Regions from separate parts of the Lactiplantibacillus paraplantarum genome, predicted to be linked through region 3. Evidence: predicted binding sites of a transcription regulator. Region 3 holds the regulator's gene; each other region holds the start of a gene.

Region 1 (8,377 bases), 270 kb from region 3:
AAGGTAGCGCACCATCGCTAATGGCAAACATAATTGCCCGGGCGTGATCAGCAATCACCTTAAAGGACACGTCGTCCTGCGCATTATCGCCATAATGCTTACCATCACTTAATTCTTCCGTTTTATGAATAATCGGTAAGAACAAGTCAGTTTCAAAATTCGTTTTGGCATTCTGAAAGACTGAAACGACCCGTTCCAGCCCCATCCCCGTATCAATGTTTTTACGAGGAAGTGGTTCATAAGTGTCTTCTGGCGTGTGATTAAATTGTGAGAAGACAATGTTCCAAACTTCCAAGTAGCGTTCATTTTCACCACCAGGATAATTTTCTGGATCATCGTCAGCTAAATTATTAAAGGCTTCACCACGGTCATAGAAAATCTCTGAATCAGGACCGGATGGGCCTTGGCCAATATCCCAGAAATTATCTTCAACTTTAATGATATGGTCAGGTTTAACACCCGTTGCTTCCCAGAACTTAGCAGCATCCGTATCTTTGGGATAGACCGTCATGTATAACTTATCCGGATCCCAACCAAACCACTTCGGTGAGGTTAAGAGTTCCCACGCCCAACTGATAGCTTCTTTTTTAAAATAGTCACCAACCGAAAAGTTACCCAGCATTTCAAATAACGTGTGATGGCGTGCTGTCCGGCCAACATTTTCAATATCATTAGTCCGGATACTCTTTTGTGAGCTAGTCATCCGGGGATTATCAGGTACAACGGAACCATCAAAATATTTCTTCATTGTGGCAACGCCGGAGTTGATCCACAATAACGTTGGGTCATCTACGGGAACAAGTGACGCACTTGGGACAATCGTATGGCCCTTTTCATGGAAAAAGTCCAAGTACATTTGCCGAATTTCACTACTACTTAATTTTTTCATTTAATTCTGGCACCCTTTCTATCATGCTTAATTTAAGGCAAAAAAACACCGTTGCTAGCAAAGACGCTGTTAACGCGGTACCACTTTGCTTGCAACGATGTGTTCGTTTACCTCTTAAGCTCATTAACGCTGAGACACGGACTAGTTTGCTAGTCATACTTTTAGGTAGCATCTAAACCACACCGCACTTTTCCCAGCAACCAAAGTGTCTCTTGACCGGCATGTGATTTAAATATGTCCTTACTTTGCAAAGTATAGAAAACTTACTGCTGATTGTCAATACACCGTCCGGTAGTTTTTGACCAATCCGCGTCAATTATTACACCTTAAGACTTACGATCCTTGCGGGCATTCCGTGCAGCGGCGCGTTGTTCAATGCGCCGATCCATCCGCGCCTTATCACTGATCTTTTTACGAATACGGCGTTTATACCCCGGCTTGATCTTCTTCTTAGATTTCTTGACATAACCAATCAGGGTTGGATCGAGCTTCTCTTGCTTAGGGCCCCGTTTAGCACGACGATTACGGTCATATGAGTCCACAATTTCGCCATCCTGAATGGCCTTAGGCTTAAACTTAATGCCCATCGCTTCGACCGCACTGACCTTAGCTTCTTCGCCCGGACTATATAATGTAATGGCCGTACCAGCCATTCCATTACGACCTGTCCGGCCAACCCGATGAATAAAGAATTCCAAGTCATTTGGAATATCATCGTTGATAACGTGTGAGACGCCTTCAATATCAATGCCTCGGGCGGCTAGATCCGTTGCAACGACAAACTGATACTTCAACTGTTGTACATCACGCATCACCCGTTTTCGTTCACGTGGTTGGATATCACCATGAATCATAGCAACGGTTAGACCCTGTTGCCGCAAATAATGCGTTAATTCTTGAACGCGCTCCTTGGTGTTGGCAAAGATTAACACCAAGTAGGGCTCCCCAATCGTCAACAACCGATAAATGATACTATTCTTGTCATGACTTTTGGTTGAAATCAACCAATTGTCAATAGTGGGACTAATCACCGATGCGACCGGAATTTCTTCCATAACTGGATTATTCATATACTTACGTAAGAAAGGCGTTAATTTTTGTGGCATCGTTGCTGAGAACACCAACATCTGCAAATCAGCTGGCATCCGCCCAGCAATCTGATCAACCACGTTCAAGAAGCCTAAGTCGAGCGTCATATCAGCTTCATCAACTACTAGTTGGGTCGCCCGATGAACATCGAGTGCTTGTGAACGCATTAAATCAAGAATACGGCCAGGCGTCCCAATAATTAGTTGTGGCTGGTGGCGATTAAGCTTTTCAATTTGTTCCTGCTTATCAGTACCACCAACATATAACCCAATATGAATTGCTTTCGGGCTATGTTGAATTAATTGTTTAGCCGCCGTCTGAATCTGATAGGCTAATTCACGGCTCGGCGTTGTAATAACCGCTTGCACATAGCGCTCATCGGCATTCAGTTGATTGATCATGGGCAATAAGAAGGTATGCGTCTTCCCACTCCCCGTCGCCGACTGCCCAATCACACTCCGGCCAGCAGCAATTACCGGAATCAATTTTTCCTGCACTGCAGTCGGTTTGCGGAAATTGATGTCAGTTAGCGCCTGCATCAAAAACGGCTGCAATTTAAAATCTTCAAAACTTGCGGTCATAGTTAAACCTCTTTCTCATAATGGCTAGCGACTTGGTCGAGTTCTCGCACCACCGTTTCAATTTCTTGTTGGTCCTTCGCCTTGGCACCACTTGCTAAAGCGTGACCACCCCCGTCATGGTGCTTGGCCACGCCATTGATCGATGGCCCTTTCGAACGTAGCCGAATTCGAAAATCGCCTTCCTTTTGTTGGACAAAAATCGCCCAACACTTGACGGTATCGATTCTTCCCGGTAGTGGCACAACGCCAGCGGTACTAGCATCGCCAATTGCAAATGAATCCATGATGTCATTCGTCAGAATAACATAGGCGGCACCAGAATCAAGTTGGGTCAAATGTTCATAAACATAGGCCGAGAGTCGGGCAACTGGTAACGTGATCGTGTCTTCAATCCGGTTAACGGCTTCGGCATTGGCGCCAGCTTCCATTAGCGCGGCTGCGGCCCGCATGGTACTTGGCTTGGTAGCGGAATATAAGAAACGGCCCGTGTCACCAACAATTCCTGCGTACAATAGGCGGGCAGCGTCAGCCGTCAGTGTCAATTCTGATTCAAATGGCGCGAACCAGTTATAAATCATTTCACTCGTACTGGAGGCATCAACATCCACCCATTGTGGTTCCCCAAAAGCATCATCATTCGGATGATGATCGATCTTAACAATCGTCTTACCTTGTTGCCAAAACTCCCCATCAATTCTTGGCTGGTTAGCGGTATCGAGAATTAGTACTAAAGCATCTTGATAGTCTGCTTCTGTAACTTCATCCATTTGCCCTAACCAATCAAAACCATGGTACTGTTTACCGGGCGTCAATACTCGTTTGTCCGGAAAACTAGCTTTGATGATAGCTGCTAATCCTAACTGACTGCCAATGGCATCCGGATCAGGCCGTTGATGACGATGAATAATAATTGTTTTTGCTTGTTTGATTAAGTCAAAAATTGCTGTTTGGACGGTCATAAATGAACCTTCTTACTCTCATAATTTACTGATGGCGATTAAACTGTCACAGTACTCCAGTATACCGAAGAATCCCCGCCGCGCCAAATAAATTAATTGTCATTCGGATAAAGCGGCAGCGTTAAGTTCTCAAAAGCTAGTGGTGCCAGGCCTGTCAACGTAATGCCAAGCAACCGGATTCCAGTATCAAAGTGAGTATCAACGACCTCGTCAAAAATTTCTTCAGCATATTGATCAAACAAAGTCGCGTCATTCGGAATGAACTCACTAAAGGTGCTGCGCTTAGTAATCGTTACAAAATCACCATAACGTAACTTTAAGACTAGCGTTTTCCCATGACGTTGGTGCGCCTGCATACTAGTGGCGACTAACTTAGCAATGGCCTTCAGATGCGTGTTCACTTCCGCTGTCGATTGTAAAAACGGCCCGAATGTCCGCTCCTTACCAATCGATTTTCGTTCTCGTAAATATTCCACTGGCCGATCGTCGCTCCCCCGAACCCGCCGGTACAAAATGTAACCAAGCTTGCCAAATTGCTTGATTAAGTCTAATTCGGACTGTGCGTATAAGTCTTGACCGGTCATGATGCCTAAATCATGCATCCTTGGAACCGTCTTTTTACCGACGCCACGAAACTTTTCAATTGGTTCACGTAACAGAAATGATTCCGCATCCTGTGGCAGGACAATGGTCACGCCAGCTGGCTTCCGATAATCAGACGCCAATTTGGCAATAAATTTGTTATAAGAAATTCCAGTTGAACAAGTCAAATGCGTCTGATGCCATATCTCTTGTTGTAATTTATGGGCCAATTCGACGGCACTGTGAATATGCTTTTTATTAGCAGTCACGTCTAAATAGGCCTCATCAAAAGCAATCGGTTCGATCATATCCGTATATTCATGAAAAATACGATGAATCTGATCAGATATCTCACGATACAACGGAAAGTTAGGTGTCTTGAATACTGCCTTGGGACACAGCTCTAAGGCTTTAGCAGCCGGCATCGCTGAATGGACGCCAAATTGTCGTGCGACATAGTTGGCCGTCGTAACTACCCCCCGGCCACCGGTCTGTCGCGGATCATGAGCAATCACTAATGGCTGGGTCTTATACGCCGGATGTTCTCGTTCTTCGATCGACGCATAGAAGGCGTCCATATCCACGTGAATGATTTTACGCTTTGTGTTCACCCGAATGGGCGCTTCAATAATTGACTGAGCCATTAGCTATCCCTCCTATTCTTAGTAGGTTCATTATACACGAACGTACGTTCAAAAGCGCGTGTTTGGTCCAGAAAAATCCTAAAAAAATAAGCGATGACCAGCACTGATCAATCGCTTATCTTTAATTATTATTTAGCTTCAGAATCAGACTCATTGTCTGCTGCTGAACTTGCTGATTCAACTTCAGACGTTGCTGCTGATTCAGCCGCCGCACCTGATTCTGGTGCAACCGTCTTAGCTGCTGTATCTTCGGCTGGTGAAATCTTTGCCACTGCGTTTAAATCGAAAACTAAGAAAATACCGTCACAATCTAAGGTAACCGTCTTTTCAGTTTCATTAACTTCATCGACAACGCCGTGTAGCCGACCAATCGTTGTGACCTTGTCACCGCGTTTGATTTTGCTTAACATTTGTTGATGCTGTTGTTGTTGTTTCCGTTGTGGACGGATCATGAAGAAGTATAAGAAAGCAAACATGACCACGATGAACAGAATTGATGCCATTTGACCCATTTAATATCGCTCCTAATCTTAAGTAAAAGTTTGACTATCTTTAACTTTAACAAATTACAGTCTGAAATACCAGTATCACTAAAAGTTTTTCGGGTTTTTCTCGTTAAAACCGTACATTTCAAAGAAATTCTGCCGGAATTCCAGTAAATTGTCATCCATAATTGCCTGCCGTACTTGTTTCATCAAGTGTAATAAGAAGTACAAGTTATGATAACTCGTTAATCGCAACCCAAACGTTTCATCCGCCTTAATTAAATGACGAATATAGGCGCGTGTAAAGTTACGACAAGTATAGCAATCGCAATTATCATCTAGGGGTGTGAAGTCATGTGCATAGGCCGCATTCTTGACCACCAGTCGGCCGTGTGAGGTCATACAAGTCCCATTACGGGCAATTCGCGTGGGTAAAACACAGTCAAACATATCAACACCGCGAATCGCACCATCGATCAACGCATCCGCTGAACCAACCCCCATCAGATAGCGGGGCTTATTCTCTGGTAATAACGGCGTTGTAAAGTCCAAGACATGATTCATTTCAGCCTTAGATTCTCCAACTGACAAACCACCAATCGAGTAACCAGGAAAGTCCAAGCTAACTAAATCTTTTGCACTTTGTTCACGCAAATCTTTAAAACCAGCCCCCTGAACGATACCAAATAAGCCTTGGTAATCGGGATGTTGGTGAACTTTTAAGCCCCGTTCAGCCCAACGACTCGTTCTGGCAACCGACTTACTAACATAGTCGTAACTTTCAAAGAACGGTGGACATTCGTCTAAGCTCATCATAATATCCGGGCCAAGATCATTTTCGATTTGAATGGCCTTTTCGGGTGACAAAAACATCTTTGAACCGTTCAGATGGTTCTTAAAATGAACCCCTTCTTCGGTAATATCGCGGTTTTTAGCTAATGAGAAAACTTGAAAACCGCCTGAATCTGTCAAGATACCCTTTTTCCAATTCATAAACTGGTGTAAGCCACCAGCTTCCTTAACAATCTGTTCGCCGGGCCGTAACCAAAGATGGTACGTATTTGATAAGATAACACCCGCACCCATCGCATCCAATTCTTCAGGGGCCAGTGACTTAACACTGGCCTGTGTTCCTACGGGCATAAACATAGGTGTTGGGAAAGTTCCATGTGGCGTAATCAGTTCGCCAAGTCGAGCCCCAGTATGCTTTTCTTTCTTAATTAATCGGTATTTAATTGCCGGTTCCATATCCGTTCCTCCGTATCAAAATGTTGCTAAACACAAACAATGATAGCACGAAATCCAGTCGTGAACCAGTCACAACGCCACGAGTAACTTGTAAGGTGTTGCCAAACATCGCAAAATAGCCCTAATATCAAATAGTCGCCTCAAGAATCCATTAGACTTTCTTGAAGCGACTATTAATCAATATTAAAAATGCTAAAATGGGGCCCAAAATCAGCTATTAATCATTAACCTGCAAGCAACCATTACTGTTTAGATCAATCTAACCACTGATTTTCGATTAGCCCCAACAAGTTCCTATTTCAAGTTCAGCCTAATTAATGAATAAACATAGCATCCCCAAAACTGAAGAAGCGGTATTTTTCATCAATGGCGTGCTGGTAAGCCTTCAAAATCAAGTCACGCCCCGTAAAGGCTGCAACTAACATGACTAAGGTCGACTTTGGTAAGTGGAAGTTCGTAATGAATGCATCCACAACTTTCCATTGATAACCAGGTTTGATAAAGATATCCGTCCAACCAGAATCAGGTTTGATTTCACCATCAAATTTACTACCAATCGTTTCCAGCGTCCGAATTGACGTCGTTCCAGTCGCAATGATGCGCCCACCACTTTGCCGGACTTCATTTAACGTCTTGGCAGCATCTTCATCTAGCCGGTAAAACTCACTGTGCATCTTATGATCTTCAATATTATCTTCTTCAACTGGTCGGAAAGTCCCTAATCCGACATGCAGCGTCAAGTAAACTAACTTAATACCCTTGTCTTGAACCTTTTGTAAAAGTTCCTTTGTCCAATGAAGACCCGCCGTTGGTGCAGCGGCTGAGCCATTTTCTTTGGCATAGACCGTCTGATAACGATCAGGATCGTCGAGCTTTTCCTTGATATATGGTGGCAATGGTGTTTCACCGAGACGCTCCAAGATCTCCATAAAGATGCCATCATAGTGGAACTCGATCATTCGAATCCCGTCTTCTTTTTCAGCGGTCACAGTCGCTGTCAACTGACCATCACCAAACGAGATCACCGTACCGACCTTGGCACGCTTAGCCGGCTTCATTAACGTCTCCCACTCGTCACCTTCTGTGTTATGAAGTAATAAAACTTCCGCATGGCCACCAGTTTCAGGCTTAACACCATACAAGCGGGCTGGCATCACGCGTGAATTATTCATCACGACCGCGTCGCCTGGATTAAGTTGATCAATAATATCGTAAAAATGTTTGTCTTGCATTTCACCCGTTTGGCGATCTAATTCCAATAACCGTGAACTGTCCCGCTCTTTAATCGGTGTTTGAGCAATCAATTCGTGTGGTAAATCATAATCAAAATCTTCAAGTGTTAAACTCATATTGTGACCTCTTATCTTTATTTATTTTGGGGGTATGGAACCCCTAAATGTTGATAACCTTTAATTGTAACGACCCGACCACGTTGCGTCCGCTTTAAGAATCCGATTTGAAGTAAGTACGGTTCAACGACTTCCGCAATTGTATCCGTCTCTTCACCAATATTAGCAGCAATGGTTGCTAGCCCAACCGGACCACCATCGTAATATTCTAACATCGTCCGCAAAAGCTTATTGTCAGTCTCGTCTAGGCCCGCATCATCAACACGTAAATAGGTCAACGAGCGTGCCACGATTGCCTCGTCGATGGCGTCCTGGTCGGCAACTTCCGCAAAATCACGAATCCGCTTGAATAATCGGTTCGCAATTCGTGGCGTGCCACGTGAGCGCCGTGCAATTTCGTGGGCCCCCGACGGTTTGATGCTTGTTTGAAAAATATCTGCAGTCCGCTTAACGATATCTTCCAAATCCGCAACTTCATAATACGCCATGTGTTCGACAATCCCAAACCGATCTCGCAATGGCGCCGATAACATCCCAGCCCGTGTCGTTGC
Region 2 (8,377 bases), 430 kb from region 3:
ACTAATTGTTAGTTGCTGAAAAGTCGCATTGCGGCCATGGCGCATGGGACCTTTCGTTACCATAATACGATCTAAAAACCCGCTTAGGCGGGTTTTTTTGTTATCCTCAATTAATGTCATTGTGGCGCACTAGTGTTGTGATTATCGTTAAACTAGTTTAGTTTGCATATTGATTGCGACTGATAGCCAAGCTTACGTATACTAAAGTTATCAATATAAAAAAATACACGTGACAACTTTTACTAGGCAGTGACGAGGAGGTTATGGAGATGACTATCAAAGGTTATGGACTTGGAATTATGCTACTGAGTGTTGCATTGTTAGCCGGATGTACTTCAAATCAGTCTGTGAAAAATAATGATAACCGACAACAATCGAGCAGCCAAAGTAGTTCGGCCAAAAGCGTGACGGCCACGACTAAAGTTTCACTAACAGCGGCCATTAAAGCCTTTCAGCAGCAATATCCAGATGCAAGTATCACGAGTATCGAATTAGAAACTAAACTTGGCCGCCCCGTGTATACACTGGAAGGAGACGGTGGTACTCAGGAGCATGAATTACAGCTCAATGGTCGTACTGGAAAAGTAATCAGTAAAAAATCCGAGCAATTGGACCAAGAAGATCAAGCTGATCATAAGGCCAATCAACTGAATCTAAGTAAAGTGATTAGTCCTAGCAAGGCCGTCGCAATTGCGGTCCATGATCGAAACGGTGGCCACGCAACGGAACTCAAGTTAGATAAGGAGACCGGGATTACTTATTGGGAGGTTCAGGTTCGTCAAGGCCAACGGCAAGTTGACGTTAAGATCGACGCTCATAAAGGTAGTATATTGGAAACAGAACATGATGATTAAGTTCAGGTGGGCAGTGTAAGCATGCGGCTGCGAAGCGTAATACTGTGACATAAATCAATGGTAAAACGGGTGGTCTTAAATGAGACGACCTTTTTTAGCAAGATGGGACTTCATCGCTCGGCTGGTTAGTTATATTCAACGTTGTTGGTCGTGATCATCACATCGGTTTCCATCACGCCAAACTCTTGCCACATGATTTGATTAATAGTTTGAATGAGATGCGTGATTTCTATGGCAGTCATTTGCGATGGCACGCTGATTGTGACACGTAACATAATTAAATTGCCGTCATAATGGGCTTTGAGGAATATGACTTTACGGACGACACTTAAACTAGCAATTCGGTGTTGATAACGATTTTCAAGGTAGGGGTCGAAATAATCAACTAGGTTCAGACTGCTTTCGCGAAAAATTTTGGCACCAGTGTTGAGAATGTATAATCCTAAGCCAATGCTGATAACGTTATCAAATCAGTGAAGATGGAAGCTAACGGTTATTAGGATCGTGAGAATCGTTGTTAGACTGGTCAGAGCATCCGTAAAGGTATCACGACTGGCAGCGGTCAGGGCGGCATTATTAAATTTACGGCTCCAGTAATGATTGAAGGCCCACAAAATTGTTAACGCAATAAAGGAGAAACTCGCGGCTAGACCAGCTACGGTTCCTGGGTTTTTCAATGGTGTATGGGTGGCAAACGTTATCATACCTTTAATAATGATTTCGAGCCCAATGGCCGCCATAATGGTGCCGGCAAGTAAAGTGAAAATGGTCTCAAAACGAAAGCGGGATTGCTGAATTCGGGGCCCTAATTGGTACTGCTCTTTGAGAGCGATAGGGGCGCCAAACAGATCGTTATCGTGAGTTCGACTAGCGATAAACAATCCGGTCATGAGTAAGCCAGTCGAAAAAATTCCTGACAGATTATTGAAAGCATCCGCTCGTAAGGCTTGTGAGTGGCCCCAGTGGGCACCTAGGAGCTCAATGATAAATAGGCCTAAGTAAACGGCCACGTTGCCCCAAAGATGGTGACGGGCCGTTTTGAGCGAGATAACTACGGGGTGTTCAATTTGATGCCAGTTAGGTGGTGTATTGTTGCGCATGGTTGGTGCCTCCTTGCAGATCTTAGCCTGAATTGGCGGGCTAATTGCTAGGTATAGCGACATGAATATTGCTCAAAGTATGGCCGTAGCGCTAGCACAGATGAATACAATAATCACACCCCACGTCATTAAACGATGAAGGCGATTAGCTAGACCACATTAACACTAGCGTAGCATGGCTTGTTAAGGATTGTCAGGGGTCATGATTTGAAAGGAAAGTGGCCTTTTAGATGCTGCTGTGAAAATTAATTTCTTTCTTGATTGAATGTTATGAAATTAATTTTATTAATTGCGATCATTTACTTTATTAACTGCATTTTTTTTGGTACGATAGTTGCGTAATAAAATTTGGGAGGCAATAAACTAATGAGTAATGAAAAACCACAAATTGGTGTCATTGGGATGGCCGTCATGGGTAAAAACCTGGCGTTGAACATCGAAAGCCGCGGCTACAAGGTTGCGATTTTTAATCGGACCGGTGCCAAAACTGAAAAGGTCGTTAAGGACCACGCTGATAAACAATTAGTACCAAGCTATAAGATTGAAGACTTCGTAGCGTCACTTGAAACGCCACGTCGGATTATCATGATGGTTAAGGCTGGAAAACCAACTGATGCCGTGATTGATGAATTATTACCATTATTGGATAAGGGTGATGTCTTAATTGATGGTGGGAACACCAACTTTAATGACACGATGGCCCGTAACGCTCGCTTAGATAAATCCGGTATCAACTTTATCGGCATGGGCGTTTCCGGTGGTGAATTAGGTGCCTTACAAGGGCCTTCATTGATGCCTGGTGGTCAAAAGGAAGCTTACGATTTAGTTGCCCCAATCTTAGAAAAGATTTCCGCAAAAGCGCCTCAAGACGGGGCACCTTGTGTCACTTACATCGGCCCTAACGGTGCTGGTCACTATGTTAAGATGGTTCACAATGGGATCGAATATGGTGATGAAGAGTTAATCGATGAATCATACAATATTATGCGTAACGTGGCGGGTTTATCCGTTGACGAAATGGCTGACATTTTCACTGACTGGAACAAGGGTGAATTAAGCAGCTACTTGATTGAAATTACCGCTGACATTTTGTCACGTAAGGATGATTTAGGCGCTGATAAGACTAAGCCGATTGTTGACATGATCTTGGACCGTGGGAACAACAAAGGGACTGGTAAGTGGAGCTCTGAAGATGCGTTGAACGTTCAAGTGCCACAATCAGTTATCACGGAAGCCGTTTATGCACGTTACATCTCGATGATGAAGAACGAACGGGTCGCTGCTTCTAAGCAGTTAGCTGGTCCAACTGCTGATGTTAAATTACCAGCCAAAGAAGAATTGGTTGAAAAGATTCGGCAAGCGCTCTACTTCAGCAAAATCATGAGTTACGCTCAAGGCTTTGAACAACTCCGCTTTGCTTCCGAACATTACGGTTGGGACTTGAAGTTTGGGGAACTTGCTCAAATCTGGCGTGCCGGCTGCATTATCCGGGCACAATTCTTACAAAACATCACGGATGCTTTTGACAAGAAACCAGACTTAAATAACTTATTGATGGACGACTACTTCACTGATATCGCCGCTAAGTACCAACAATCAACACGTGAAGTGCTTAGCTTAGCCATCCAAGCGGGTGTGCCAGTGCCTTCATTTAGTGCCGCATTGTCATACTACGACTCATATCGGGCCGAAGTTTTACCTGCTAACTTATTACAAGCACAACGCGATTACTTTGGTGCTCATACGTATGAACGGACTGACCGTGAAGGCTTGTTCCATTACAGTTGGTATGAAGAACAATAAAATAACTTTGAACTGAATAAACTGTGACTGATGACGATGATCGTCATTAGTCACAGTTTTTTTGTGTTGAAGTTGGGATTACCAGTGATTCGCGGTGGTTTAAGTGGATTAGAACGTACGTTTGCGTTAAAATTAAAGGTAATGAACTAACGCGAAAGTGGGGGTTGCTATGCGACAAGAATCATTATTTAGTCCGGATAAGGCTAGTAGTCCGTTGGCGTACCGAGTCCGACCAGTGACGCTAGCGGGCTTTAAAGGTCAGGATCACCTACTTGGTCCGGGTAAATTATTGCGACAATTAATTGCTGAAGACCAGTTGCCATCTTTGATCTTCTGGGGACCGCCGGGTGTCGGCAAGACGACGCTAGCCGAAATTATTGCGCAACAGACGCAATCACACTTTATTACTTTCAGCGCGGTTACTAGTGGTATCAAAGAGATTCGCCAAATTATGGATGAAGCGGAGGCCAATCGTGATTTTGGCGAGAAGACGATTGTTTTTATTGACGAAATCCATCGATTCAATAAGGCCCAGCAAGATGCATTTTTGCCCTATGTTGAACGTGGGAGTATTACCTTGATCGGAGCGACCACGGAAAATCCGTCATTTGAGATTAACGCGGCGTTATTGTCGCGATGCAAGGTACTGGTACTAAAGGCATTGACGGCTGGTGATCTGGAAGCAGTCTTGCAAGGGGCGTTGCATAATCCGAATGGGTTTCCCAATCTGGAGATTACGTTGCAACCAGATACGTTACGACTAATTGCAGAATTTGCCAATGGCGATGCTCGCATGGCACTCAATACTTTGGAAATGGCGGTCTTAAATGGTGATCGAGATGGCTCCCATGTCACGGTCACCACAGCAGGTCTATCGCAGTTGATCAATACAAAGTCGTTGCGCTATGATAAGCATGGCGAGGAGCATTATAATATTATTTCTGCACTACACAAGTCGATGCGTAATAGTGACGTGGACGCGGCGATTTATTGGTTGATGCGGATGCTTGCTGGCGGCGAAGATCCCTTGTATATTGCACGACGCTTGATTCGTTTTGCCAGTGAAGATATTGGTTTGGCTGATCGGCAGGCCTTGCCATTGACGGTGGCAGTATTTCAAGCCTGTCAACTGATTGGGATGCCCGAATGTGATGTGAATTTGACGGAAGCCGTGACTTATCTAGCACTGGCCCCGAAATCAAATGCACTATACGCAGCCAAATCGGCAGCTCAGTCAGATATCAAAGCAACGGGAAATTTACCGGTACCGTTACAAATTCGTAATGCACCGACAAAATTAATGAAAGATTTAGGTTATGGTTCTGATTACCAATATGCACACGATACGGCTGATAAATTAACTACCATGACAACGATGCCACCGGAGTTAAGTCAGCATCGTTACTATGAACCAACTAGCCAGGGACAAGAGAAAGCCTGGCAACAGCGCTTAGCTACCATTCGACAGTGGCACCACCAACATCCACAAACAAAACCGACCGATGGCGAGGCTTAAAGATTGCAATTTGATGAGAATTCACTAAAATTAGATTTGGGTGAGGAACAGACACTGGTTGAGGTGTAGGAAATTCAGCGTTTTCATGTTAAAATAACATGTTGTACTAGCTTAAGGCAGATTAGTGGGGCTCAAGCACTAATCTGTACGGTTTTTAGATAAGTTGAATATTAGGAGTGACTAAAAGTAAATGAGTCGAATATTAATTATTGAGGATGAAAAAAACCTCGCACGCTTCGTTGAATTAGAATTAAAACACGAAGGCTATGATATTCAAGTCGAATATAACGGCCGCAAGGGGTTAGACGCAGCGTTAGCTGAAGATTTTGATGCCATCCTATTAGACCTAATGTTACCAGAACTAAATGGTTTGGAAGTATGTCGGCGGGTACGTGAAGTTAAGAACACGCCAATTATCATGATGACGGCCCGTGACTCTGTGATTGATCGAGTTTCCGGCCTGGATCATGGGGCAGATGATTACATTGTTAAGCCATTTGCTATTGAAGAATTACTGGCACGCTTACGAGCACTATTGCGGCGAATCGATTTGGAAAGTGAACAACAAAGCACTAAACAAACGACCGTCACTTATAAAGATTTGACGATTGAAAAGGAAAACTTAGTCGTTAAACGCGGCGACGAAGTCATCAACTTGACGAAGCGTGAATATGAACTGTTATTAACTTTAATGGAAAATATTAACGTAGTCTTAGCACGGGATGTCTTGTTAAACAAGGTTTGGGGTTATGAGTCAGAAGTTGAAACGAATGTTGTCGACGTTTATATCCGTTACTTGCGGAATAAAATTGACCGACCAGGCGAAAAGAGTTACATCCAAACTGTTCGTGGGACTGGATACGTGATTCGTTCTTAATGACTGACATCAATACTAATCAAGTGACGCCCAAACCACGGCGCCGTTGGTCATTAAAATGGAAATGGGCGCTTGGGACCGCAATCGGGTCCGCGCTCATTTTTATTTGTTTTTCATTATTGGTCTATAAGAGCTTCACGAACCTCTTATTGCGCCAAGAACAACGGAACGTGGCTAGTGCAGTTACAACGGTGCAACAGTCTTTGCGAACGGAGTCCAAGGGATTAACGATCAAATCGGTGGCGGCTAAGTTGCAACCGGAAGCGAGTGTAGAACCGGCCAATACCATGAGTGAGCGGAAGCACGGGGTTCTCCAGAGTAAAATCTTTTCAGATTCAGATTTGACCGCCCTTTCGCGAACGAACTTAGCAGTGACGGTGTATGACCCACGTGGGAATACCTTGTATCTTTCACGTAAAGACGCTCATGAATTTTCGAAAAGCCAATCGCGACAAGTGGCCATTGTTGGTCGTGGCAGTGAGGCTGAATTAGTGGGGCGGGCGCCCATCTACGCAGCTAGTAATCACCGGTTGATTGGATATGCCCAAGTTACGAATAACTTGGCAGAATATCACTCCACGACACAGAACTTAATTTGGATTTTTGTTGTCATGACGATGATTACAATCTTTGGTGCCACACTATTGGGCTATTTTCTGGCAGCGTTTCTATTACGGCCAATGCGGAAAATCAAGCAGACGATTAATGCGGTCAATGATGATCCTCAAACGGATTCGCGGGTGCCCGATCTTAAACGCAATGATGAATTGTCGGATTTGGCAGTGGTATTCAACGATATGTTGGATCAGATGCAACGCTACATCAATCAACAGCAACAATTCGTTGAGGACGTCTCCCATGAATTACGGACCCCGGTGGCCATTATTCAGGGACACATGGAGTTGTTGAATCGGTGGGGTAAGGATGATCCGCAAGTGTTATCGGAATCACTAGCGGCTAGTTTATCAGAGACTAAGCGGATGCAGAGCCTAGTTCAAGAAATGTTAGACTTATCACGAGCTGAACAATTAGAGATTAACTTCAGCCATGAGACGTCGGATGTTCAGAAATTAGTGACGCAAGCTTTTAACGACTTCAAAATGATTCATCCAGACTTTAATTTTACATTTGACGATGACGTTAAAAAGCCGGTTTATGCCCAGATTTATCGAAATCACCTTGAACAAATCCTGATTATTTTATTGGATAATGCGGTCAAGTATTCGACTCGACGCAAAGAAATCCATTTGTCATTATCCACGGATTATCGCTATATCGAAGTCGCCGTCCAAGACTTCGGTGAAGGCATTTCTAAGGATAATCTCGACCGGGTTTTCAATCGCTTCTATCGGGTTGATAAAGCGCGTAGTCGTGACAAGGGCGGTAATGGATTAGGGCTATCGATCGCCCAACGGTTAGTTGAAGGTTATCATGGCCATATTAGTGTTGAATCGGTAGTGGGCCAAGGCTCGATCTTCCGGTTCCAGTTGCCAATTTTACGTGATTCAAAGCTATTGGCTAAGGCCGAGGCTGAAACGAATGATGTTGAAAAGATTGCTAAGTCGGAACTGCCAGCTGGAATCCGACCAGCTACTCGTGATGAAGATGAAGCGCCCTTGGATGATCATGAGCACGATCACTAGGCAATCGAATCATTGATGAATTTTAAGACGCACATTCAAGTTGATGTAACTTGAATGTGCGTTTTCAGTTTGGATAATTGCGCTGTAATGAATTTTAAAGACGCGGCCTATGGGATCATATCGTGATTTTGAGGGAGGCTTGAATCAATATTGAACATCGACTAGTTCGATAAGGCACAGTAAGATGCTGATTAAACGACGAATGGATGGCGCACAAACAGGTTGAGTTTAATCCTGATTCAGATTGATCCGACTCGAAATAGGTCTAAGTTGACCTATATTTGTTGGTATGTTCATCATGAAACCATTTTCACAAGTAACCTTTTTTGGTATAGTGGAAGAGTAGTTAATTTAATCAGGGGGCGAAGTTGTTGACGAACGAACCAACTTATCGGCCAATGACGTTCAAAATTTTTTTGGAATTCATTCGGCTAAATGCCAAGGCAGCTAGTGTGGTGCCGTATTTTATTGGTGTTTTATTTTCAATCTATTATTTTCATGCGTTTAATTGGATCAATTCGTTAATTTACTTAGTTGCGCAAGTAGCGATTGCATTATTTGTGACGGGGTTTAATAATGTGCAG
Region 3 (8,377 bases):
CCCGAAATTCCGAGAAAATGAAACGTAATGCACAGTATCAGGATGAGCAGCGTTTAATGTACGTAGCACGTTCAGCGTGTCGTCGGAAGAGCCGTCATTGACAAAGACATATTCAGTTGTGATATCGTTGAACGCCTCCGGATTATCCGCTAGAACTTTTTCAACGGTATGATAAAATATTTCAATCGTAGGTTCCTCGTTATAACACGGAACAACTAGACTCATGGTTTTCATAATTATTAGTATCCGACCTTTTCATAATTTTTAGACGAATCAATTGCGTTTTGGCTTGGTGATCGATACCAATTGGCACCGGTTGAATAGTAGTCGCTCACTAATCAATAAAGAAAAGCATTTTAAACCAGTATGAATATCATAGCCCGAATTAAGGTATAAAGCAATCAATTATCGAGTCACAAAAATTGTAATGGATTCGCGATAACTAGTCAATTAAGACGCTAGTAAACACTGCTGTGGTTCAATTTTATATTGAGTGTTACCGTATGCGATGACACTTAATGATTTCAATTTGTCAGCAGGGCAAAAAAAGCAGCTTTGTGTGGAATTCTATAAAAAGAAGGCCATACGAAGTTGCAAGTTAATGACGCAAGCGCTGTTTTGTAATTGGCGTACCTGATCAGCTAACAGATTACTTTGCGAATATGACAGTTAAGCTCACCGAACGGGGATGTTGAATCTAAAGTATCAAACTAGTCGTTGGCTGCCGTCACTAAGTTGGTCGCGGGTATTGAGTCAATCCGGTAGATGGATATGATGATACTTGCCAAGTTGCCATTGAGTGTGCCTAAGATGGTTAGTGGCGAGACAGAATCACCAATCCGGACTTGCCAATCACAGCTGTTTTGATAGTCTGGTGTGTCGATACGAAGTTCAAAGCGCTGGCCATTGAGTGCTTTGAAGGAGACCCTGGATGATGACAAGCTAATGATGTCACCATCCAGTGGGGCGTTAATCACAGCGTCCGTTGGCTGCATGGCAAGTAAACCCATTCGTTGTGGGTTGGCGACTGTGGGGATGGTCTGATAAATACCTGCGACTGGGGCTTGAACTCTAGTCTGATCATGATGACGTAAAAACCACATATTAACGCACTCCTTACTTAAATAATTACTTTAACTACCGTTATTTGAATTCAGCATAGATTATGGAACCCGTCCCAGGTCAAGCAATTGCTTACAATATTTTTATGGCAAAATGATATAATAGTTGAGAAATCTTAGGATGATTAACGAACGGGGTGGTTCAAGTGGATTTTGTCGATTTGACACCGATAGTATTAACACATACGCCGCTAGGAACACGCGGGTCGACCCCGCGCATACATGATTGGCAATTGGATTGGAAAAAACTAGCGTGTTTGATCGATGATAATCAAGACGTCATGACGCAGGTTGAAGCGGGGCTAGCAGAGGATTGGTTAAATACGCATGGCACCATATGGGATAACGTTCAAGGTTATCACCGGTATCCAAATGATAGGCGGGAGTTTGATGACACTGTCTTTTGGGCGGCCTCCACTTGGGCAACGCCTGCAATCGTCGTTACTTTTCATAATGAACTCAGCCGTGCATTCAGTTGCTATCGGCTTGGATCTGATCCAGATTTTCATTACTTAGGACCACTGGGAAATGCCTATTAATCCGTTATTGTTATTAACAAATTGGAGGAAAACACTTGAAAGTTGGAATCGATAAGTTGCACTTTGCAACGTCGCATTTATACGTTGATATGGCTGAGTTGGCGGTAGCACGTCAGGCTGAGCCCGATAAATATTTGATTGGTATCGGTCAGTCCAAGATGGCAGTGATCCCACCTAGTCAGGATGCAGTCACGCTCGCGGCGAATGCCGCAGCACCAATGCTAACGGCTGAAGATATTGCCGCCATTGATTTAGTAGTTGTAGGGACTGAATCGGGTATTGATAATTCGAAAGCGAGTGCCATATACGTGGCTAAATTGTTGGGATTGAATCGACGCGTTCGTACGATTGAAATGAAGGAAGCGTGTTATGCTGCGACTGCTGGTATTCAGCTGGCCCAGGATCATATTCGGATTCATCCAGATAAGAAGGCCCTAGTTATTGGTAGTGATGTGGCTCGTTATGGGCTGAACACACCGGGAGAACCGACTCAGGGTGGCGGGGCGGTCGCCATGCTAATTAGCGCTGATCCGCAGGTGTTGGCACTGGGGACCACGACTAGTTTACTTAGTGCCGATGTAATGGATTTCTGGCGCCCGTTGTACCATACAGAAGCCCTAGTTGACGGTAAATATTCATCTAATATTTATATTGACTATTTCCAAGATGTTTTTAAAGATTACTTGAAAACAACGCACACACGTCCAGAAGCGATGACGGCGTTAGTTTTTCATTTGCCATATACAAAAATGGGTCTTAAGGCACTTCGGAGCGCTTTGCCACTAGTCGATGATGACCAGCAAAAACGCTGGCTGGCTCATTTTGAGCATGCGCGTCAGTTGAACCGGCAAGTGGGCAACTTGTATACTGGGTCACTCTATTTAAGCTTGTTATCGCAATTATTAACAGATCCGCAGTTACAGCCGGGCGACCAATTAGGACTATTCAGTTATGGCTCTGGTGCGGAGGGGGAGTTTTATACTGGTGAACTCCAGCCTGATTATCAATTGGGCTTGGACGCTGGCTTACCGCAACGTTTAGCCCGTCGTCGACGAGTCAGTGTCGCGGAATATGAGACATTATTTAATCAACAACTGCAATGGCAAGCTGAAGATCAGGTTGTGTCAGTTGCGGATGATCCACACCGCTTTGTGCTAACCGGACAAAAAGCTGAGCAACGTCAATACCTGGATCGCGAGGCTTAATAAAAAAGCACTTGCTATTAGCAAAATTGCTAGGCAAGTGCTTTTGTTATTTGAAATTATTAGTGATGATTTGGCCATCTTTAACACTAAGTAAGGTTTTATCAGTTGTATCTGGCTGTAGCAGTTGAATGGTGTAACCAGCCGCTAGATTCTTTTTAAGTGACTTAGACAAGGACTTGAAGTTTGAAGTAATTGTCGTGATGGCTTTTTGATTTTGTGACGGATATGACTTGATTGTTTTTAAAGATTTGACGTATTTTTTGCCGGTTGGGGTGATCGTATAAGTTTTGGTTGCTTTCGTAAATGCGACCGTCCCGATTGACTGATAGTTCGCTTGCAGCTGTTTAAGAATGTTTTCTTCGTTTAACTTAGTAGTTGCTGCAGCTTGTTTAGCGCTACCTTCGTTGAAAATAACCTGTGAGGAACTTAAGCTCGTCGATTTTGATTTGCTAGTACTTGCACTAGTTTTAGCACTTGATGCTGCTTTGCTGGTAGTGTGCTGTGACTGGTTGTAAGGCCAATACGGTAGTTTGATAACAGCATAAATAGTGACCACAGCGCTTAAGACCGTTATGAACGTTAGAAATTTCCAACCACCACCGGTTTGACGTGCATAAATCACGGAAAATAAAGCTAATAGAAAAACAATCAAGCCCATAATGGCTAGGAACAACATGTAACCAACTCCCAATGTTTGAAATAATATAATTATTATACCATTGAACTATTGGCTGTTTGATACCGAATTAAAATATTTTGAAAATGAGGGGACAAAATGACTAATTTGTTGACGACACCACCACTTTTTTTACCCAGTCATCTTGAAAATCAGGCACCGATGGCTAAGTACATGCGTGACCAGTTTCAGTTTCTGGGGGTTAAAAGTCCGGAGCGCAGGGAACTGTTACGACCGATTCGTCAGGCGAGCTACCAACTAACGACACATCAGTTACAGCACTGGCTAGCTTTTTATTATCAACAACCCTATCGCGAGTATCAGTACGTGGCAATTGACCTTGCGCTGGCCAATCTGCGCCGACTAACACCGGCTCAGTATCAATGGTGTCAGCAGCAACTTACAGTGACGCCGTGGTGGGATAGTGTTGATGCGTGGCGTAAAGTACTCGCAACGTACATTCTGAAGCACGGTTGCTTAGAGCAAGAAGGACCAGTGTACTTGCGCGCTACTGACAAATGGGTCCGGCGTGTGGGGATTACGTTACAGTTAGGTTGGCAGCAACAAACCAATGTTCAGTATTTACGGACGGCCATTTTAAGCAATCAATGCGATGAAGATTTCTTTATTCAAAAGGCGATTGGTTGGGCGTTGCGCGATTACAGTAAGACTAATCCGGCATGGGGCCGTGAATTTCTGGCAACGACAACTTTGTCACGGCTTGCACAACGTGAAGGGCAAAAGTATTTATAACGCATGTTTATAAAATTGCGCTACGCGGGAAATAAGTGAGTAAGAACCGTGGTAATAAAAAAAGATGACGGCTAAGGTCATCTTTTTGATCATTAATACTTATTGAAAAAGCATGTCGCGGTATAAACCAACAACTTTACCTAGGACGGAGACGTTGTTCAAAATAATTGGCGCCATCGTATCATTCTCGGGTTGGAGGCGGTAATGATCGGCTTCTTTGAAGAAACGTTTGCACGTCGCTTCATTTTCATCGGTCATCGCAATGATGATGTCGCCGTTGTCAGCTGAGCTTTGACGACGGACAATAACTTGATCACCATTCATGATGCCGATATTGATCATACTTTCGCCTCGAATCGTTAGCATGAATAAATCACCACCGAATGATTCTAATTCCTTAGGGATCGGGAAGTAGTCTGTGGCTTCCTGAACCGCTAAGATGGGTTGTCCAGCGGTCACGGTTCCGAGGACTGGAATTTGATGCGGGGTGGTTTCGACTCCCAAGGCTTCGAAGCCAGCGGGCGTTACTTCAATGGCGCGGGGCTTGGTAGGGTCTTTTTGAATGTAACCCTTCTTTTCAAGTCGTGAAATATGGCCGTGAACGGTCGAAGTCGAAGATAAGTCAACGGCTTCCCCAATTTCACGAACAGTTGGCGGATATCCTTTTTCATTGACGCGTTCATAAATAAAACGAAGAACGGCCATTTGTTTGCTTTCCGATGTTTTACTCATCTTGGCACCTCATTTATTATTTTCATTATTGGTTAAACCAATTGTAGCATAGCGTTTCACAGCTTTCAAACAAATGTTCGGTTGACAAACGCTATTAATTGATTTACGGTCTATTTTCGTGTATATTGCATTGATGAAAGGGGCTGCTACTTTGATTTCAAAAGAATTGCTTGCTCGGATCAATGAGTTAGCTCATAAGGCGAAAGCCGAGGGCCTCACCGAGTTGGAAGAAGCGGAACGGCAAGAGTTACGGCAAAAATACTTGCAGGAATTTCGGGCCGGGTTCCGGCAACAAGTTGAGATGCTGCAAGTTTATGATAAAGATGGTAAAGAGGTTACGCCCGAAAAGGTTCGCCAGGTACAACGTGATCGCGGCCTGCGGGATGATTAACCGATTTCAGGAAAATTTGTCAACTGACAAATTTTCCTTTTCTTTTATTATTAATTTGTGTAGACTAGTTTAATGAAGACTGTAATAAGGGAGGGGAATGACTGTGTCTACTGGAATTTGGATTTTAATCGTCGTTATCGGCGTATTAGTTGGGTTAACTGGTGGCTTCTTTGGTGCCCGGCATTATATGCAAAACTATTTGAAGCAAAATCCACCTATTAGTGAAGAAATGCTTCGGAGCATGATGATGCAAATGGGTCAACGCCCATCCGAAAAGAAATTGCACCAGATGTTAAATTCAATGAAAGCTGCTTCTAAAAACGATAGTAAGTAGTATTGATAATAAAAAAGTGCCGGTTCGCAATCGCGATTACCGACACTTTTTTATTGTATTATTGGCGCTTAGAATTAGTTGTTGCGGGATCAATGTATTTGAACGTTGGATCAATTTGGTGATCCAGCTGGTCAAAAGCACTGAGCATTTTAGTTTCAATTTGCTTCTGACCGGCATCATCTAGTTTAAGTTTGCGATCAATGTAGATGGGTTCCCCGAAACGGACAGTGACGCGTTGTCGACTGAAGAGCTGTTTGAAGGTCAATGGCCCTTGGTAAACAGTTGGGACGAGGGGCACACCAGCCATTTTGGCAATAACTATCGCGCCACCCTTGAGTTCTTGTGAGTGTCGCGTTCCTGAAGGGTACATAATTAGTGAGAGTTTTCCGCTTCGCAAGAATTTGACAGGGGTCTTGATCGCGGAGGGTCCAGGATGTTGGCGGTTGACAGGAAAAGCATTGGCATGGACGAGAATGTACCGCAAAACAGGGTTTTTAAATAATTCTTCCTTAGCCATAAAACTAAACTTCATTGGACTACCGGCTAAGGCATAGTATAGAGGATCAAACCATGTTCGGTGTGGGCCAACTAAGATGTAGGCGCCCTCAGGAAGGTTGGCACGTCCTTGATAGCGGGGCCGACCGTTAATTATGGTGATGATCAGTCGGACTAGTCCGCGCATAAAAGAATAAAACATCACGATCTTCCTTTCGTTTACTAACTGCTCACAGTATGACGAAATTTGGCAAATTCTGCAAGTTAATTGTATGATAGCTTTGCGATGATTTTAATGGAGGGGGTGGCCGAGTATGGCCGACGTCACGTTACACGCTGATGAGCGTATTGATCAATTATATAGTAAAGATATTCAAATTATTCAGAGTTCTCAAGTGTTTGCATTTTCACTGGATGCCGTTTTACTGGGGGACTTTGCGCAAGTTGCGAAGGGGATTAACAGTCAGATTGTGGATCTCTGTGCTGGTAACGGCGCCGTGGGATTGTTTGCCAGCGCCAAGACTCGCGGTCACATTACAGCCGTGGAAATTCAACCACGGTTGGCGGACATGGCGCAACGAAGTGTTACCTTGAACCATTTAACACACCAGATGACGGTTCTAAACGAAGACTTACTGGCAATCACGCAACAATTACCGAAAGATTCGGTGGACACGGTCCTGTGTAATCCACCATATTTTAAAGATCAGCCCCAAAGTGTTAAAAATCCCAATCCACATCTGGCAATTGCGCGTCATGAATTATCGGCCAATCTAGATCAAATTTTGGCTGTGAGTAGTGATTTACTAAAAATGAATGGTAAGGCTTATTTCGTTCACCGTCCCGAGCGGCTGGATGATCTATTCATCGCAATGGCTAGGAATCGGTTGGCACCCAAACGCATTCGATTTGTACATCCTAAGGCTGGGCGAGAAGCCAATATGGTGTTGATTGAAATGATCAAAGACGGCAAGGCCAACGGCGTTCGGATTATGCCGCCGCTTGTGGTATATCAAGATAATGGTGAGTATGGAGAAGAGGTGCACACGCTACTTTATGGCGAAGATTGATAAGACTGTTACGGTCGATGCCGCAACGAAAAAATATTATTTTTATGTATTGTTATGTGCTGACCAGACGTTGTACGGTGGTTTTACGGATAACTTACAACGCCGGTTAGCAACACATAACGCTGGCAAAGGTGCTAAGTACACACGTGTAAAATCACGGCGCCCCTTGCAATTAATTTATCATGAAACTTTCAATGACAAATCAAGTGCGTTGAAGGCCGAATACGCCTTTAAACACCAATCGAGAGCTGCCAAGCTAAATTACTTGTCAGCTCACGATGTAAAAATTTAGCGAAGTTTTCACAATTAATGATTCTATTTCTGGCATTTACTGTTATAATATTTACTGTATCAATATATAGGAGGAATTTTTGTAATGAAAATTATTGCATATGCTGTACGTGATGACGAACGTCCATTCTTCGATACTTGGATGAAAGAAAACCCAGATGTTGAAGTTAAATTAGTTCCAGAATTACTTACTGAAGACAACGTTGACTTAGCTAAGGGCTTCGACGGTGCCGATGTATACCAACAAAAGGACTATACTGCTGAAGTATTAAACAAGTTAGCCGACGAAGGGGTTAAGAACATCTCTCTTCGTAACGTTGGTGTTGATAACTTGGACGTTCCTACTGTTAAAGCGCGTGGCTTAAACATTTCTAACGTGCCTGCATATTCACCAAATGCGATTGCTGAATTATCAGTAACGCAATTGATGCAATTATTACGCCAAACGCCATTGTTCAACAAGAAGTTAGCTAAGCAAGACTTCCGTTGGGCTCCAGATATTGCCAAGGAATTAAACACCATGACTGTTGGTGTTATTGGTACTGGTCGGATTGGCCGTGCTGCCATCGATATTTTCAAAGGTTTCGGCGCTAAGGTTATCGGTTACGATGTTTACCGGAATGCTGAACTTGAAAAGGAAGGCATGTACGTTGACACCTTGGACGAATTATACGCCCAAGCTGATGTGATTACGTTACACGTTCCTGCATTGAAGGATAACTACCACATGTTGAATGCGGATGCCTTCAGTAAGATGAAAGATGGCGCCT
Region 4 (8,377 bases), 180 kb from region 3:
CTTATCGCCATCTTATAATATCTATAATTTTATACAAGATTCAAGATGAAAGCAAGCGGTTGTTATCGGTAAATAAAGCTTAACTAATTCATAATCTTTTACCCTGCCATAACATTATCTTAATCGAATGGCCGTTAACGTGCAAGTATTCGCATTAAAAACTATACAGTGAGCGGAATGGGATGAATCTGCATGGCAACGGGCTCGCCCTCCGTGTCAGTATCAACGACAAAAGAACCATTAGAATAACGCGCGCTGACCGGATGGTCATCATTTAAAATTGAATGGTGCTTGCCACGATCAGTCAACACATCAAGTGCTACCCCATTAGCATTATTAGCCACTAAGACGTAGTCAGCAACCCGGTGTGGATTATTTTTCAGTTCGCGTAAAACCTGTACCCCACGACGGGCCCGACTTGTTATTGGGAGATCGGCCACTTTCATTTTTTTAAACGAACCACGCTGCGTAATCATTGCAATCACATCATCATTAGCCGCAATGGCTGCCCGCACAATCGCATCATCGCGCAGATCCATGGACTTGACGCCGACCGCTTTCGCACCAATTGTTGGGATCTCGCTCAAATCATAGCGCAGGCCATAACCATGTTGCGTGATCAAAATCAAGGTTCCTGTTGGCGCGGCTGGTAAGTATTTGACCGTCACAACGCTTGCGTTATCTGACTTCATTTTTATAAACTGGCTAGCCCGGGTCTTATAAGTTCGGCCCGGCGTGTAATCAGCAAAGGCGGTTTGTTTGATATAACCGTCACTAGTTGCCACTAAGAATTTCCCGGTAGCTTTAAGATTCTCAAAAGAATAGACCCACGTGATGCGCTCGTTGTCGGCCAACCCGATCGTCTGAGAAATGTGTTCGCCGGTATCTTTCCACTTGGCGTCAGCAATTTCATAAATCGGTCGGTAGATTAGATGGCCCATGTTGGTGAACATCATTAAATGATCTAAAGTACTGTTCTTAGCTAGATAGATTGGATAATCTTCATCTTTAAGCCCATTATCATCAGGCTCAGATGCCGAGTAAGAGCGTAAACTAGTTCGCTTGATATAGCCATCATGGCTGATCATGACGATGACGTCTTCTTGTGGAATCACGACCTCGGTCTTAACCTTTAGTTCTTGAATCTCGTTTTGAATCTCAGTCAAACGGTTAGTTGGATAAGCTTTTTGAACAGCTTTCAATTCGCGCCGTAAAACTTTATCGAGTTCTTTAGGTTCCGCCAAAATCAGTTGATAAGCTTCGATGGACTTGGCTAGTTCAGCGGCTTCTTTTTCTAACTGAGTCACATCGGTGTTGGTTAACCGGTATAGTTGCATCGTCACGATGGCTTCAGCCTGAATTTCAGTAAAATCAAATTGACTAACTAAATTCTGCTTGGCATCTTTCTTATCCTTACTACCACGGATCGTCTTGATCACTTGGTCGAGAATGGACATCGCCTTGATTAAGCCTTGAACGATGTGCTGGCGATCCGCAGCCTTTTGTAAGTTAAACTGGGTCCGACGGGTTACAACGTCTCTTTGATGTTCCAAATAGGCCGCTAGAATTGTCTTGAGGCCAACATGTTCAGGTCGCTGATGATAAATAGCCACCATGTTGAAGTTATAAGTAATCTGTAGATCGGTATTTTTGAGTAAGTATGTCAGAATACCTTCTGCATTGACGTCACGCTTTAATTCAATCACCACCGATAGTCCTTGGCGGTCACTTTCATCACGAACTTCGGCGATTCCTTCGATCTTCTTCAGAATGCGAATTTCATCAATTTTTTTCACCAATTGCGCCTTGTTAACTTCATAAGGGATCTCTGAAACTTCAATCTGTGATTTATTCCCCTTAAGTGGCACGATCTTGGTTCGTGAACGTACCACGATACGCCCACGGCCAGTCTCATAGGCTTGTTTGATGCCTGCTAATCCTTGAATGATCCCCCCAGTTGGGAAATCGGGCCCCTTGACAAAGTCCATCAAGTCTTCAAGTGTTGCCTTAGGATGATTCATCAGGAATAAAATCGCGTCGATAACTTCACTCAAGTTATGCGGCGGAATTTCCGTTGCGTAACCGGCCGAAATCCCCGTTGCCCCGTTAACTAATAAGTTAGGGAAGCGGGCCGGTAAAACAGTGGGTTCATACTCCGTGTCATCAAAATTTAGGACCATATCGACAGTCTTTTTATCAATGTCTTGAAGCATTTCACCAGCAATTTTACTCAAACGTGCCTCGGTATACCGCATGGCAGCAGCCGGATCACCGTCCATGGAGCCATTGTTCCCGTGCATTTCAATTAACGGTTCTCGCAGTTTCCAGTCCTGACTAAGCCGCACCATTGCTTCATAAATCGAAGAGTCACCATGGGGATGAAAATTACCCATGACGTTTCCGACTGACTTAGCGGACTTACGGAAAGCTTTGTCAAAGGTGTTCCCGTCCTGATTCATCGCGTATAGGATTCGCCGTTGTACTGGCTTCAAGCCATCACGGATATCTGGCAAGGCGCGTTCTTGAATAATATATTTAGAATAACGGCCGAAGCGGTCGCCCATGACGTCTTCAAGAGTTAGTTCTTGAATTTTTGGTTGTTCAGTTGCCATTTTACGACCCCCTCTATTGTTTTAGCTGTTGGGCCAATTCTTCATCGGCCTGTTCATGTGCGGATGAGACGGCCTCGTTATCTAACAATGATCCATCTTCATCTAAATTAAAGTGGACGTTACTTTCGATCCATTTCCGACGAGGTTCAACTTTGTCACCCATTAGCGTTGTGACTCGTTTTTCCGCTAGCGCCGCGTCATCGATGCGAACTCGGACTAAAGTCCGTTTTTCAGGATCCATGGTTGTTTCCCATAGCTGTTCCGCGTTCATTTCACCGAGTCCCTTGTAACGTTGGAGTGCGTAGCCTTTACCAAATGACTTGGTCTTGAGCGTTAATTCCTCATCGGTCCAAGCATATTCCGTCCGCAATTGCTTGTTTTGCTTCTTTTGCAACCGATATAACGGTGGCAGAGCGATGTAAATTTTGCCAGCATCTATCATGGGGCGCATATATTTGTAGAAGAACGTGAGTAACAGAATCTGAATATGGGCACCATCGGTATCGGCATCGGTCATAATAATGACTTTATCGTAATTACTTGCTTTAAGGTCAAATTCGGGGCCAACGCCAGCACCAATTGTGTAAATCATGGTGTTGATCTCTTCATTTTTGACAATATCAGCTAATTTGGCTTTCTCAGTATTCAATACCTTACCACGTAATGGCAAGATAGCTTGGAATTTTCGATCACGTCCTTGTTTAGCTGAACCACCGGCCGAATCCCCTTCGACTAAGAACAATTCATTCTTCTTAGCGTTTTTAGACTGCGCTGGCGTTAATTTCCCAGAAAGTAGCCGTTCTTGCTTGTGCCGCCGCTTACCATTTCGACTTTCATCACGGGCTTTGCGAGCAGCTTCACGGGCCTGCCGAGCTTTCGTTGATTTGCGAATCAACATTTGCGCAAATTCGCCATTTTCCATCAAGAAGAATTGAAGTTGTTCACTCACGATGTTATCAACGATCGTCCGGGCTTCGGGTGTCCCGAGCTTTTCCTTAGTTTGACCTTCAAATTGTAAGAGATTTTCCGGTACCCGTAATGAAATAACAGCGGATAGCCCTTCACGGACATCGGAGCCTTCCAAATTTTTATCCTTGTCCTTCAATAGGCCAACTTTGCGGGCATATTCATTGAACGCCTTCGTCCAGGCACTGCGGAACCCGACCTCGTGCGTCCCACCATCGGGCGTCCGCACGTTATTGACGAATGACAACAAATTTTCCGAATAGCCATCGTTGTATTGCGCAGCGACTTCAACTTCGACGCTTTCCTTAGTGCCATCAAAGAACATAATATCCCCAAGGGTGTCCTTATCTTCGTTGAGGTAACTGACAAACGCCTTGATACCATCTTCGTAATGGAAGACCAATTCCTGCTGCTGATTTTCCCGTTCATCAGTCAGCGTAATTTTGACACCTTTCAGCAAGAATGCGGATTCACGCAACCGTTCGGCCAACGTTTGAAAATTATAAACCGTCGTTGTAAAAATACTAGCGTCCGGCTTAAAAGTCATCGTCGTTCCAGTTGGCTTATTAGTCTTCCCTTTCTTTTCGAGAGTACCAACGGGATGACCACCATCTTTGAAGTGTTCAACGTAGCGGTAACCATCACGGATGATCGTTACCGTTAATTCGGACGACAACGCATTAACGACGCTCGCACCGACCCCATGCAACCCACCAGAAGTCTTATAACCACCCTGGCCGAACTTACCACCAGCATGTAAGACTGTTAGGATAACTTCAGGTGTTGGAATGCCAGATGCATGCATTCCAACCGGCATTCCACGACCATGATCGACAACGGTGATACTGTTATCAGCGTGAATAATCACGTTAATTTCTTTACCATAGCCAGCTAAGGCTTCATCAACGGCATTATCAACAATTTCATAAACTAAGTGATGGAGTCCGCGGCCGTCCGTAGAACCGATATACATTCCGGGACGTTTCCGAACGGCTTCTAATCCTTCAAGTACTTGGATTGAAGAATCATCATATTTTGGGCTTTTCTTGGCCATTCTCACAACTCCTTTGATATTTATAAATCTGCCTCATCAAGTAATACTTTAAGGTAACCGTAATAAAATAGTCCTAAAAGCCTCGACCTGTCAAGACGTAATCGTATTGAAAACTTCATTATCACGTATGCTCATTATCTGTTAGCATACACGTTACTGATCCAAAAAGCAAACATACGTTCGCAATAAACGATACAACTAAAAAATTAAAGCCACCTACTAGCTTACCTCATGTTGATTCTAAGCGCCAGTTCAATGAATAAACTTATTAGTGGTCACGACTAGTTCTTAAAACGCGTGACTAATTTGCTAGTTAGCGCTTTAAAGACCTTTACCGTCAGCTTTTAGCCATATAAAAATTATCAAAAAATCATTTTAATTTCATAATTTGACACGCAAACATCATTTTTTAAACCAATTAATTCCCACAATCTTAAAAAGAATGCTAAAATATTGATTGATTCTATTGCAGGAGGAACCAACTTTGAAAATAATAATTATGCTGATCATCGCCTATTTAATTGGCGCGATTCCTTCGGGTGTCATTATTGGCAAGTTTTTCTTTCACACTGATATTCGTCAAGCAGGCAGTGGTAACATCGGCACCACCAACACGTATCGGGTTCTGGGTCCGACCGCTGGGACAATTGTCATGGTGATGGATATTCTAAAGGGCACCATCGCAGCACTGCAACCGACCTTGCTGTTTCATATGAATAACCGGTATACCTTATTGATCGGACTAGCAGCCATTTTAGGACATACTTTCTCAATTTATATCGGCTTCAAAGGTGGCAAGGCCGTTGCCACCAGTGCCGGGATTTTACTGGCTTATAATTGGGAATTTTTCTTGATTGCGAGTGCCATCATGCTACTGTTAGTTTACACGACCAGTATGGTTAGTGTTGCTAGTATGACGGCCTTCCCAATCGTCACGTTGATTGCGATTTTTTACTATCAAGATTGGCTGCTATCACTCGTGGCCTTTGCATTGACCCTCTTCATCTTCTATCGGCACCGCAGTAACATTGCACGTATCAAAAATGGGACCGAATCATTGGTGCACTTCGGACTCGGTTGGCGACGTCAGCAACGGGCCAATCGCAAATAATCGCGTGACTTTCAAGACCACTTCATTATTGAGTGGTCTTTTAGTTAGGAACTGGTAAGCTTAGTTGCTGGTTTTTGGTTTTGCTATTTTAGTTAAAGTAACATGATACAATATACTTCTGTTTATCTTCCTGATCACACCAAAAAACCGGTCAAGCCTGTCGACCGGTTTTGCTAAATCATCGTAATTTTAGTTAGAAAAAGCTAATCGCATATTTGGCATCAAACGTCTGGTTCGCTGCAAGCCGATTAATGCCCATCTTATGACTTAATTGGCCATCACTATCAACGTTATCCGCAATGCCCCACCATGGCTCTAAGCACACGAATGGCGCTTCTGCGGGGTATGGAGACCACATGCCGACATATGGTGCGTCTTCGATTGTCATGGCCACCCCATGATCATCCCGATCAGTATCCAACATCAATGTCGTTTCATGATGATCCAGCGCTAAAATCAAGGCATCATCTTTAAACAAGTCTCGACTGAGCGCCAACGGTTTCGTTAAGTCAAAATCATCCGCATTAGCCGCATCATTTAACGGTGCTTGTAACGGAATATGTGAATAAACCTTCCGTGGCGCCACCGTAATTTTATAATCAGCTAAAGTTGCGGTTGAATCAGCAAGTGGCACGTTAAAGGCCGGGTGCCCCCCAACTGCAAACAGTAATTCTTGATTAGCTGGATTATGCACATTGTAGTTAACGGTTAATTCATGATCCGTCAGCGTATAAATCAAGCGTAAGCGAAACGCATACGGATACATGTCCCGCGTTGCGCTACTATCAGTCAGTTCAAGCGTTGCTTGCGTTGCCGTTTGCTTCACGACCGTAAAATCGTTATCACGGGCAAAACCGTGCTGTCCCATATGATAAGCCTGACCAGCAACGGTATATTGATCATTCTTCAATCGACCAACGATTGGAAATAACACGGGTGCGTGCCGACCCCAAAAAGTTTTGTCGGCCTGCCACATGTACTCGATACCGTCATTAGACTTGACACTACTTAGTTCAGCCCCGGCTTCGTTAATTAAAACGGTCAGGTACTCATTCTTTAATTCTACTGTCATCCGCGTAAACGTCCCCCTTATAATTATAAAATATAGCGGCTAAGATCCTTATCCTGCGCAATGTTCCCGATGCGGTCATTAACGTAGCTTTCCGTAATCGTGACTTCGCCCATTTCCATGTCTGGTCCTTCATATAGCAATTCTTCCAGGAGCTTTTCCAAAATGGTGTGCAACCGGCGCGCACCAATATTTTGGGTCTCGTGGTTAACTTTATAAGCAATCGTCGCAATCGCTTCGATGGCTTCGATCGTAAACGTTACTTTAATATTGTCAGTCCCAATCAAAGCAATATATTGCTTGATCAAGGCGTTTTTCGGTTCCGTTAAAATTTTAACAAAGTCGTCTTGACTTAGATCATCTAATTCAACGCGAATTGGAAAACGGCCTTGTAATTCAGCAATCAAATCACTCGGTTTACTTTCTGCAAAGGCTCCGGAAGCAATAAACAGAATATGATCCGTATTGATGGGCCCGTATTTTGTTGAAATTTGTGACCCTTCAACAATTGGTAAAATATCCCGTTGAACCCCTTCGCGTGAAACTTCACCAGAACCTTGTTGACCACCCTTAGTGATCTTATCAATTTCATCAATAAAAATGATCCCAGTATTTTCAGCACGAACAATCGCATCGTGATAAATGTCAGCATTGTTGACTAATTTTTCAGATTCTTCGCGGACTAAGATTTCCCGTGCTTCCGCAACTGGCATCGTCCGTTGAATCCGCTTCTTCGGCATTAAGGCCCCTAGGCTATCACCAAGATCAATCCCCATTTGGCCGAGCATATTATTATTGCCAGCAGCTGCCTGTTGTGGATCATCCATTTCGATCGTGACCTCTGAATTTTCTAAGCGGCCAGTTTTCAACTGATCTGCAACCGATAACCGTTGATTACGGACGGCATCCGTCACTTCTTCGTTATTTGCATCATCAACGTTGGGGGTCTGACCATTTTGCATCTGACTAAACATATTCATCATATTTTGGAATTCGTTGCCATTGCTTTTAGCTTGCTTCTTTTGGGCGGGCACTAATAACTTGACCAACCGTTTATCAGCAGCTTGGACCGCTTTAGCTCTTACACCGGAATAAGCCTGCTGTTTTTCCATTTCGATGGCCACGTCCACCAAGTCCCGCACCATTGATTCAACATCGCGACCAACATAGCCAACTTCCGTAAACTTAGTTGCTTCAACTTTCACAAATGGGGCGTGCACGATCTTGGCTAATCGACGCGCAATTTCCGTCTTTCCGACCCCGGTTGGTCCGATCATCAGCATATTTTTCGGGGTAATCTCTTCCTGCATTTCAGCCGACAGTTCCATCCGCCGATAGCGATTACGTAACGCGATGGCCACCGCTTTTTTGGCTTGGTTTTGGCCAATGACATAATTATCAAGTGCGGCCACAATTTGTTTCGGTGTCTTATTGATTTCTTCCATGCGAGTTTCCTCCTACATTACAAAGTTTCTGAGATGACGTTATGGTTAGTAAAAATATCAATGTCGCCAGCGATATTGATGGCCGCTTCAGCGACTTCCTTAGCACTCATGTCCTTAGCA

What was found. Region 3 encodes LexA, which represses DNA repair genes until DNA is damaged. Its sites were predicted from a motif close to CNAACANNTGTTNG; they were not measured.
Region 1: a site for LexA is predicted at 4,782-4,795, ahead of dinB (DNA polymerase IV). Genes of this name have one in related genera too.
Region 2: a site for LexA is predicted at 3,868-3,881, ahead of LP667_RS06390 (replication-associated recombination protein A). Genes of this name have one in related genera too.
Region 4: a site for LexA is predicted at 4,802-4,815, ahead of parE (DNA topoisomerase IV subunit B). Genes of this name have one in related genera too.

The regions. Positions count from the first base shown of each region.
Region 1 covers NZ_CP032744.1:2,025,710-2,034,086, forward strand. Annotated here, with positions in the region: gene alaS (alanine--tRNA ligase) at 1-889, opposite strand, end outside; gene LP667_RS10055 (DEAD/DEAH box helicase) at 1,216-2,559, opposite strand; gene LP667_RS10060 (DHH family phosphoesterase) at 2,562-3,518, opposite strand; gene dinB (DNA polymerase IV) at 3,611-4,744, opposite strand; gene yajC (preprotein translocase subunit YajC) at 4,873-5,256, opposite strand; gene tgt (tRNA guanosine(34) transglycosylase Tgt) at 5,335-6,477, opposite strand; gene queA (tRNA preQ1(34) S-adenosylmethionine ribosyltransferase-isomerase QueA) at 6,792-7,826, opposite strand; gene ruvB (Holliday junction branch migration DNA helicase RuvB) at 7,844-8,377, opposite strand, start outside.
Region 2 covers NZ_CP032744.1:1,327,445-1,335,821, forward strand. Annotated here, with positions in the region: gene rpmF (50S ribosomal protein L32) at 1-5, shown strand, start outside; gene LP667_RS06375 (PepSY domain-containing protein) at 270-854, shown strand; gene LP667_RS17015 (cation diffusion facilitator family transporter) at 1,325-1,954, opposite strand; gene gndA (NADP-dependent phosphogluconate dehydrogenase) at 2,321-3,757, shown strand; gene LP667_RS06390 (replication-associated recombination protein A) at 3,927-5,273, shown strand; gene LP667_RS06395 (response regulator transcription factor) at 5,464-6,150, shown strand; gene LP667_RS06400 (HAMP domain-containing sensor histidine kinase) at 6,150-7,793, shown strand; gene LP667_RS06405 (UbiA family prenyltransferase) at 8,162-8,377, shown strand, end outside.
Region 3 covers NZ_CP032744.1:1,757,961-1,766,337, reverse strand. Annotated here, with positions in the region: gene LP667_RS08495 (glycosyltransferase family 2 protein) at 1-234, opposite strand, end outside; gene LP667_RS08490 (hypothetical protein) at 711-1,103, opposite strand; gene LP667_RS08485 (hypothetical protein) at 1,268-1,660, shown strand; gene LP667_RS08480 (hydroxymethylglutaryl-CoA synthase) at 1,696-2,865, shown strand; gene LP667_RS08475 (hypothetical protein) at 2,912-3,541, opposite strand; gene LP667_RS08470 (DNA alkylation repair protein) at 3,641-4,294, shown strand; gene lexA (transcriptional repressor LexA) at 4,394-5,026, opposite strand; gene LP667_RS08460 (DUF896 domain-containing protein) at 5,160-5,417, shown strand; gene LP667_RS08455 (YneF family protein) at 5,515-5,751, shown strand; gene LP667_RS08450 (lysophospholipid acyltransferase family protein) at 5,810-6,448, opposite strand; gene LP667_RS08445 (tRNA1(Val) (adenine(37)-N6)-methyltransferase) at 6,561-7,316, shown strand; gene LP667_RS08440 (GIY-YIG nuclease family protein) at 7,303-7,608, shown strand; gene LP667_RS08435 (D-2-hydroxyacid dehydrogenase) at 7,693-8,377, shown strand, end outside.
Region 4 covers NZ_CP032744.1:1,574,124-1,582,500, forward strand. Annotated here, with positions in the region: gene parC (DNA topoisomerase IV subunit A) at 162-2,612, opposite strand; gene parE (DNA topoisomerase IV subunit B) at 2,626-4,632, opposite strand; gene plsY (glycerol-3-phosphate 1-O-acyltransferase PlsY) at 5,117-5,743, shown strand; gene LP667_RS07620 (aldose 1-epimerase family protein) at 5,937-6,815, opposite strand; gene hslU (ATP-dependent protease ATPase subunit HslU) at 6,839-8,257, opposite strand; gene hslV (HslVU peptidase proteolytic subunit) at 8,275-8,377, opposite strand, start outside.